3 regions of the Halobacillus sp. ABR2_026 genome follow, and region 2 is predicted to be linked to each of the others. Evidence: predicted binding sites of a transcription regulator. Region 2 holds the regulator's gene; each other region holds the start of a gene.
The links. The regulator Rex, encoded in region 2, represses fermentation and respiration genes when NADH is low (regulators of the CRP and FNR family bind a similar motif). The targets are predictions, from matches to a motif close to TTGTGAAATATTTCACAA.
Positions count from the first base shown of each region.

Region 1: a site for Rex is predicted at 2,002-2,019, ahead of cydD (thiol reductant ABC exporter subunit CydD). Genes of this name have one in related genera too.
Region 3: a site for Rex is predicted at 1,229-1,246, ahead of ACXADE_RS02810 (helical membrane plugin domain-containing protein). Genes of this name have one in related genera too.

Region 1 is NZ_JBSWTM010000001.1:156,341-159,514, reverse strand. Features, by position in the region: gene cydC (thiol reductant ABC exporter subunit CydC) at 1-250, opposite strand, end outside; gene cydD (thiol reductant ABC exporter subunit CydD) at 247-1,974, opposite strand; gene ACXADE_RS00915 (S-layer homology domain-containing protein) at 2,272-3,174, opposite strand, start outside.
Region 2 is NZ_JBSWTM010000001.1:368,957-372,130, forward strand. Features, by position in the region: gene ACXADE_RS02035 (ABC-F family ATP-binding cassette domain-containing protein) at 1-346, opposite strand, end outside; gene moaC (cyclic pyranopterin monophosphate synthase MoaC) at 518-1,000, shown strand; gene ACXADE_RS02045 (redox-sensing transcriptional repressor Rex) at 1,016-1,672, shown strand; gene ACXADE_RS02050 (GNAT family N-acetyltransferase) at 1,731-2,285, shown strand; gene ACXADE_RS02055 (MDR family MFS transporter) at 2,453-3,174, shown strand, end outside.
Region 3 is NZ_JBSWTM010000001.1:527,495-530,668, forward strand. Features, by position in the region: gene ACXADE_RS02805 (aldo/keto reductase) at 146-1,063, shown strand; gene ACXADE_RS02810 (helical membrane plugin domain-containing protein) at 1,383-1,811, shown strand; gene ACXADE_RS02815 (NAD(P)/FAD-dependent oxidoreductase) at 1,830-3,011, shown strand.

The DNA.
Region 1 (3,174 bases), 210 kb from region 2:
TCGCCCGGTGAGAAAAATACCGCTCGGCATAACGCCCGAGTGCACGGGCAAAGCCGAACAATTTCAAAAAGGCAATCAGAACGGTCAGTGCATACAACGGAGGCATAAGCGCCGCTTTTGATATTAAATATCCACTGGCTCCAAACAGACCGACCGCCGATATTCCAGCAAGAAACCCGAAGACGACAGAGAGCACAATATCTTTCTTTTCTGTTACGACCAGACGGATAACTTCCTTCAGTTCATTCATAGAGAGTTCCCTCCTTGATGGACGGTCACCATTTCCTTATATTCCTTCACACTCTGGAATAATTCACCATGTGTCCCTTTGCCAATAATCCGGCCGTGATCGAGCATAAGAATTTGATCGGCGTGCCGGATGGTGTGCATCCGGTGGGCAACAGTGATGATCGATGCCATTTCGGACAGCTCTTCCATGGATGCCTGCAGCACCCGCTCTGTTTTCAGGTCGAGACCTGTCGTCGGTTCATCAAACAAAATGATGGAAGGCCGCTTCAAGAACGTCCGTGCCAGGGCCAACCGTTGCTTCTCTCCTCCAGAAAGTCCCCTTCCTGCTTCACCAACAGGGGTGTCGTAACCTTTTTCCAGAGAAGATATGAGGTCATGAATTCCTGCTTTCTCAGCTGCCTTTTGAATTTCTTCGATCGAATGATTTCCTCTCCCTCCGATGGCAATATTTTCTGCAATGGTCCCGGAAAAGAGATAAGGGTGCTGGGAAATGTAGCTCACCTGACCAAACCAGTTTTCTTCCTCGTAATCAAACAGCGAACGGCCATCGACGAATATGGACCCTGAAGATGGTGGAGCTAACCCGCCTAGCAAATGAAGAAGAGTGGATTTACCGGAACCGCTCTTTCCTACAATGGCGGTCTGAGTGAAAGGAGCAACCGTTGCCGATAAACCTTTCAATTCGAAGCCCTGCTCATAGCGAAAGCCCACTTGATCCAGTTTGATTTCAGGAGGAATCCCTTCCTTTAATTTTCCACTTCCAAAGCTTATTTGCTGCTCTTCATTCTCAAGCTCAGTCGTCAGCTGATTGACAGCCCCCGAAGCCCCTCTTCCTGTATGAAAAGCGCTCCCGAAGTCTTTCAAAGTCAAGTAAAATTCAGGGGCGAGAATGAGGATGAAAAAGGCGGTGAAGAAGGAGACACTCTCATATACGACAAGTCGGATAGCAATCTCCAAGGCAATTAATCCGATACTGAGCATGGAGATGAACTCAAGCATCAAGGAAGAAACGAAAGCCACTTTCAACACTTCCATCGTCGCATCACGGAAGCCCAGGCTGCTTTTTTCCATCTCCTGTTCCTGCTGTTTTGATCGTCCAAAAAGTTTTAAAGTCGTCAGACCCTGGAGCGTATCAAGGAACTTCCCAGAGAACGTGTTCAACTTCTCCATCTGCTCTTCTGATTTCTTTTTAGTCATCACGCCGATTATTGCCATGAAAAGCGGAATGAAAGGAGCTGTGATGATCATGATTAAACCAGAATAAAAATGCTGGGTAAATACGACGATAAGGATCATCAAAGGGATGATCATGGTCTGTATCATTTGTGGAATATAGCTGCTGAAATATCCATCCACCTCATCCACAGCATCCATCAGTACACTCACTTTCCTTCCCGACTGACCATGTAAGGAGGACTGGACAGGATTACGCGTGTATTTGTCTATGACGGACTGACGGAAATGCCGTTTCGCTTTGGAAGCAAGTGCAACGCCTGTCCGTCCGTTCAACCACGTAAATAGGGACCGGCCGGCGAGCACGATGAGGAGTCCTCCCAGAAGAGGAAAAACATCTCGGAATCGCTGCTCCTCAAGAAAAATACGATCGACGATGGCTACAAAAAAATAAGACTGACCAATGATCATCGCACCGATCAATATCGAGGTGAGGACCAAAAGCATGAGAACTTTGCGATCTGCGAAAGCAAATCTCTTGAGGTGTTTCATCTATATAAAACCCCTTATCAACCTTTTTTGTGAAAACTTTCACATTACCTTCATTATAAATCATCAGCCAAAGGATTGCTAAATGTAAAACAGATGATTCTATGACAATTCTATAACATCGTCCCCTTAATAAACACCACCCATACCTCCTTCACTGATCAAAAGAATCGCCTCATCCCCCTTATCCAAATGAAAGAGAAATAGAGTCTCAGGCAACTTGAGTGAATGCCTGGACGTTTACATATTTGCCGAACGATATACAAAAAAAGACCAGCCATAAGCTGATCTTTCCTTCCTTTAGTACCCTGCAGGTGATATATCGTAGATCTTCCATTGTCCTTGAGTTTTACGAAGCTTATATACGGCCTCATCTGAATACGAATAAGTCTTCGATCTCTCCCCCCCACTATGATCAGTGCGAGTGATCGTTACATCATACTCCCCCTCATCAATTCTCGCTTCTGCAAAATAGTTGGAGAGATGCGTGATCTCAGGAGAGGGAGTTTCTGTAGAATCGAACGAATACGTCACGCCTTCATCTTCTATTGCCAGAGTATCATAATGCGTACGGATAGATTGTATGACCTCATAGTATCCCATCGTTTTCTTCTCGAGATCAGCAAGTCCCTCTGTATCCTCAGTGTCCAGGGAAGTCTTGTGCTTATCATTATAAGCATCCACTAAAGCTATTGCGTCCGCTTTATCGCCCTTCTCTGGACGGTCTTTATCCATCGCACGTTTAATCATGACAACAGACTCTGCCCGGGTCGCTTTTCTGTTCGGATTAAAGGTGGTAGCTGTGGTACCCGCTACGATTCCTGCCCGGCTGGCCTGGTCGATCGTAGCATCTGCCCAATGTCCTTCCGTGTCTGTGAAGTTTTTAGGTTCCCCTTCCGAGAAATCAATCCCTTCTTCGAAACCTCTCACAAGTATTGAAGCAATCTCGGCGCGTGTAATCGGACGGTTCGGTTCAAATGTATTGTTTCCGACTCCATGAACAAGTTGATTCGATGCCGCTATATACACACTGTCTTTGTACCATCCATCTTTCACGTCTACGAAATTGACCGTACCGTCGTTCATTTCAAGCTCCAGGGCGCGATTTAAAATGGAAACAAATTCTGCGCGTGTGATCGAGGCGTCCGGTTTCATCTCATGAGTGCCATCTTCTTGTTTGTACCCTTGAAGTAACGAGGAATG
Region 2 (3,174 bases):
CGTCGAGCAGGTCCGGGTCTGCCATTTGGACTTCCATGGAGCGGAGTTCCTTCTCCAAGTCCTTCAGATGAGTAAACACCTTTTCCATTTCATTCCAAATAGTCTCCTCAGACTGCAGGCCAGTATTCTGGGCCAGATAGCCCAGGGTCGTTTCTTTTGGTTTGAAAATGTCGCCTTCATCATGGCTCATTTCTCCTGCCATCATTTTGAGCAAGGTCGATTTCCCTGCCCCGTTTCGACCGACGATAGCAATCCGGTCGTTCATCTGCACTTCCAATTTGATATTCGATAAAATCAACTCGGCGCCGAAACGCTTCGTCAATTGGTTCAATTGCATGAGAATCATGTCGTTTCACCTCAATAAAATCAGTGTATCTCAACAGCAGGTCCCCTAGCAACACAAGGCTATCCAAGTTTGTGAAATCTTTAACGACTATCGTTTGATTTTTTGGTAGAATAAGAGTAATGTTTCAATCAGTACTGTTAACGATTTTTGGACAAAAAGGGGTAGGAGAAAATGACCGAATTCAGTCATTTCAACGACCAGGGCCGGGCCCGTATGGTGGATATCTCTGAGAAAGAGGATTCTGTACGGACGGCGGTCGCCGCAACGAGTATACAAGTGAACGAAGAGATTCATCATAAAATCACCAACCATGAAATTGGAAAAGGGGACGTTCTTTCCGTGGCACAGGTCGCAGGGATCATGGCCGCTAAAAATACGTCCGACTGGATTCCGATGTGTCATCCTCTTTCATTGAAAGGAATCGATGTGTCTTTCGAGTGGGAGACTGGATCACAGCCCGTCCTTCACATCGAAGTTTCTGTGAAGACGAAGGGGAGTACAGGGGTGGAAATGGAAGCGCTAACGGCAGCTTCAGCAACAGCCTTGACGGTTTACGATATGTGCAAAGCCCTAGATAAAGGGATGGTCATCGGCCCGACCTATCTGAAGGAAAAAACAGGCGGGAAAAACGGCGACTACACGAGAAACAGATAAAGGAGTCCGGTGCTAATGGATATCGAACAAACGAAGATTCCACAAGCGACAGCCAAGCGGCTGCCGCTCTATTATCGCTTTTTGAACAACCTTCATACCCAGGGCAAATTGCGGGTTTCTTCGAAAGAACTGAGTGATGCGGTCAAAGTCGATTCAGCGACGATCCGCCGCGATTTCTCCTATTTCGGAGCGCTCGGGAAGAAAGGGTACGGATACAATGTCGAGTATCTGCTTTCCTTTTTCAGAAAAACGCTCGACCAGGATGAAACGACGCGCGTCGCTCTGATCGGTGTCGGGAACCTGGGGACGGCCTTTTTGAACTATAATTTTACGAAGAACAACAATACGAAAATCGAAATCGCTTTTGACGCTAATGAGGAGCGGGTCGGTTCTGAGGTCGGCGGGGTGAGCGTCGAGCACATCGACGATTTGGAAAAGAATCTCGGCGATATTTCAGTGGCCATCCTTACGGTTCCATCATCTGCTGCTCAAGGGATTGCAGACAGGCTTGTTCAGGCAGGTATTTCCGGGATTCTGAACTTTACCCCTGCGAGGATCAGCGTGCCATCTGATGTGAGGGTTCATCATATCGACCTTGCGATTGAACTTCAGGCGCTAGTCTATTTCCTGAAGCATTACCCATTGAATGAAGAAGGAACTGAGGAAGAATAATAAAAGAGCGGAGTGTAAATCCTTTTGGTTTTACACTCTTTTTTTAGGAGGCAGAAGTTTGGGAACATCTACGATCGGTGCTAGAACAGAACGGTTGATCATTAAGCCTTTGGAAACCGGTGACTACGAAAGCTGGCTGCAAGGGTTCAAAAGCAGGCTTCCGTCCAGGCATCGCCACGACGAAGGCCGTGTGGATATGGGGGAGTGTACAGAAGAATGGTTTGCAGGCCTCATCGATAAACACCGCCAATTAGCAGCGGACGATACGGCTTACGTCTACGGAATCTTTTTAAAGGAAAACCATGAGAACGTGGGGATGATTGATTTTTCCACACTTGCACGCCATGATTTTCAATGGGGAAGGATCGGCTATACGATTCACAATCAACATTGGAAGAATGGATATGGGAAGGAATCTGTCTCCGAAGCGCTGAAAATTGGTGCTCAAGACTTGAATTACCACCGGATTGAGGCACACATCAACGTGGATAACCTTCCATCTCAAACGCTAGCGGAGCGTGTCGGGATGGAGTTTGAATGCACCCGTAAAGGGTTCATTTATGAATTTGGAGAGTGGACGGATAACATGATCTATTATAAGAATGACGAATAAACAAGAGCTCAGCCTAAGGCTGGGCCTTTTTTGTAACAGGTGAGCATGAAAATCGTTTACCGGCGATCTGTCGCATCCAGTCGAAACGTGCAGGATCATGGTTAAAGAACGGTACAGGTGGTATAGTATAAGATAGTTCGAGTATCGAAGGAAAGCGGGTGAGAGAATTGAGTAAACTGCCTCATAAATGGCTCGTGGTCGTGTCCGTCCTGTTCGGGACATTTACGGTCATACTTAACAACAGCATGCTGAACCCGATTCTGCCCCGGTTTATCGAGATCTTCGATTCCGATGCGGTCGCCGTCGGCTGGATTTTGACGATCTTCATGGTTTCCATGGGGATGACGATGCCGCTGACCGGCTATTTCGGAGACCGGTTTGGGAAAAAGAAAGTGTATCTGACGGGCCTTTGTATTTTCATCGCAGGGTCTATGCTCGGATTCTTTTCCTCCACGCTAGGAATGGTCATTCTATCCCGGGCTATCCAGGGAGCGGCAGGTGGATTGATGATGCCGATTGCCATGGCCCTTATCTTCAATTCGTTCCCGCGCTATGAGCGGGGGCTCGCCGTCGGGGTGTACGGAGTTGCCGCGATGGTTGCACCGGCAGTTGGTCCAACCATCGGCGGGTTTCTTATCCAATATGTCGATTGGCCGTGGCTGTTTGCTTTCAACATTCCATTTGGCTTGACGGGTCTGATCCTGTCTTCGAGATTTCTTGAGCGGACGGAAACAGATCCAGCGAAGCGTTTCGATCTGATCGGCTTTATCATAATCGCGACCGGAATCGGTTCTGTCCTGTTCGCCCTCGGCCGGGGGCGGACGCTTGAGACGTTGTTCGACCCGTTGAACATCGCCCTCATCGCGGGAGGACTAGCAGCGATCGTCCT
Region 3 (3,174 bases), 160 kb from region 2:
GTGGAGGAAATGGAAATAAAAGGGGGACCAGGTCATCCAGATTCTGGATGACCTGGTCCCCCTTTTATTGGTAAGCGTTATTTGTTAAGTCTTTACGGGAAAATGATAGGATGAGGGTAGGCTTATTAGGAAAGGTGGATGCCATGTGAAGAAAATCCAGTTAGGTAATAGTGATGTGGAAGTCGGAGAAGTTTCGCTTGGATGCATGAGAATGGACGGGCTCAGCAGCCAGGAAGCAGCAACAGTTATATCGAATGCGTTTGAGAACGGCGTCGATTTATTTGACCATGCGGATATTTATGGAAAAGGAGAATCAGAGGCTGTATTCTCAGAAGCATTCAAAGAGACAAGCATTCAGCGGGGGGACGTCAAGATTCAAACCAAATGCGGCATACGCAAAGGCTTTTTTGATTTTTCCAAAGAGCATATCCTCGAATCGGTGGATGGGAGTCTGAAGCGATTAGGGACCGAATATATAGATAGTTTATTGCTCCATCGTCCGGACGCGTTGATGGAACCGGAAGAAGTAGCGGAAGCGTTCAACACTTTACGGGAGAGTGGTAAGGTGCGGCACTTTGGCGTGAGCAATCAGAACCCAATGCAGATGGAGCTGCTGAGCAAGCATCTTGATGAGCCGCTGATCGTCAATCAGCTGCAACTGAGTCTCGTTCATACCCCGATGATTGATGCAGGTTTCAATGTAAACATGCAGAATGACTCGGCTGTCGTAAGGGATAGCAGTGTGCTGGACTACTGCCGACTGCATGATATTACTGTGCAGGCCTGGTCTCCATTCCAGCATGGAATGATCGAAGGTCCTTTTGTAGGCAATGAGGCATTCCCTGAAGTGAACGCTAAATTACAAGAACTTGCTGAAAAGTATGACGTAACCGACTCCGCTATTGCAATCGCCTGGCTTCTGCGTCATCCTGCAAAAATCCAGCCTGTCGTCGGATCGATGAACATTCAGCGTATGAGAGATATAGCGAAAGCCTCTCACATCATTTTGTCCAGGGAAGAATGGTATGAACTCTATCGGGCAGCGGGGAATGACCTGCCTTAATTTCCAAGGGACCGGTAAGCTGATAAAGCTTTACGATCATCCGGAATGAGAAAAAAACTTTGGCGAATGATAAAAAGAAGATGATCATCGTTTTTTTCTTGAAGATGCTGTAAAAATTCCACTTTTATAGAAAAAAACTTCGTTGAAAGCGTTTATTTTGTCAGAATGTGTTGTACTTCACAAGATTATATTTTACTCTAGTAACGGTAGATATAAAATGGCACTTTTACTGTTTTATACAAGCAGGCTTTTCTTTGCTTGAACGATTGATTTTACTTATAAAAAATGGGGCTCCGGCTCTAAAAAAGGAGAAGTGGATATGGCAGATTCATTCACTACAGAAAAAGAAGAGCAGAACGTTGCTCGCGACGAGCGTGAACTGCTCGATCAATTACTGCAACCAGAAGTACAGGAATCTTTGACTGTTCTTGTGAAAGAACTTCCGAAGCTGACCGAATTGGTGAAGATTCTTTCCAGCTCTTATGATACGGTTCAATCGCTTGCAACAGATGAAATTCTGAAGCAAGACACGGTTGAGTTCATGTCAGAAGTGGCTGAACCGCTGAAGCATTCTGTTAAAGAATTAGCGCAGAACGCCATCGAAGCAAAAGATCACGCGGAAAGCAGTTCAGAAGTTATTGGACTATTCGGGTTGATGAAAATGTTGAAAGACCCTCAAGCACAAAAATTGTTCCGTTTCGTCAATGCATACTTGAAAGTATCCGCTGAACGCAATCATAAAGAGTAGGAAATGGAGGAATCTCACATGTCAAAAGAAATCGTCATTTTAGGCGGCGGTTACGGTGGACTTCTTGCCGCATTGTCTGTACGCCAATACATGGACGCTTCAGAAGCGAACGTTACCATTATTAATAAAACCCCTACCCACCAGATCATTACAGAACTGCACCGTCTAGCTGCTGGTAATATCTCAGAAGAGGCAGCAGCACTTCCGCTTGAGAAGCTGCTGAAAGGAAAAGACATCAACCTTAAAGTTGCAACCATCGATTCCTTCTCTGTGAATGACAAAAAAGTCACGCTTGAAGACGGTTCAGAACTATTTTACGACGCGATGGTCGTTGCTCTTGGTAGTGTAACCAACTATTTCGGCATTCCTGGGTTGAAAGAACACAGTATGGTGCTGAAATCCGCAGAGGATGCGAACAAAATCCGCAACCATGTGGAAGACCGTATTCGTGACTATGCGAAGACGAACAACGAAGCGGATGCCCACATCGTCATTGGCGGAGGTGGCTTGACCGGTGTTGAGCTTGTCGGTGAACTGGCGGATGAAACACCAGCGATGGCTAAGAAATACGGCGTCAACCCTGATGACATCAAGTTGACCCTCGTAGAAGCGATGCCGAAGATTCTTCCGATGCTTCCTGATCACTTGATTGAGAGAGCAACGAAGAGCCTTGAAAAACGCGGCGTTGAATTCCTGACTGAACTTCCGGTTACCAATGTGGAAGGAAACGTGATCGAGCTGAAAGATGGACGTAAGCTTGAAGCGAATACATTCGTATGGACAGGTGGAGTTGCAGGAAACCCACTAGTCGGAGAATCCGGCATTGAAGTGAACCGCGGACGTGCGTCTGTGAACAACTACCTTCAATCTGTTTCTCATAATGATGTATTTGTCGTAGGTGACAGTGCGGTTTACTTCAAACCGGGTGATGAGCGTCCACAACCACCAACAGCCCAAATCGCTTGGCAGATGGGGGAAACGGTCGGTTATAACCTTTATGCATTCCTTGAAGACAAGAGCTTCGAAGAGTTCGAACCTGTGAACTCCGGTACGCTTGCAAGTCTTGGACGTAAGGATGCGGTGGCTTTCATCGGTGCCAACCAGACACCATTAAAAGGTCTCCCAGCTTCTGTCATGAAAGAAGCTAGTAACGTGCGTTACCTTTCCCATATCAAAGGACTATTTGCACTCGCTTATTAATATAAAACCAACAACCGCCTGCTTCCAACCTCCACAAAGAGGAAGCAGGTGGTTTTTTGTCTGTGTTTTACATTTTCTGCCACACCAGGTCATCCAGATATTGGATGACCTGGTGTGGCTTTTTTTGGTGATTCCAGGCGGGTGTATAAAGAAGAGGAGCGGG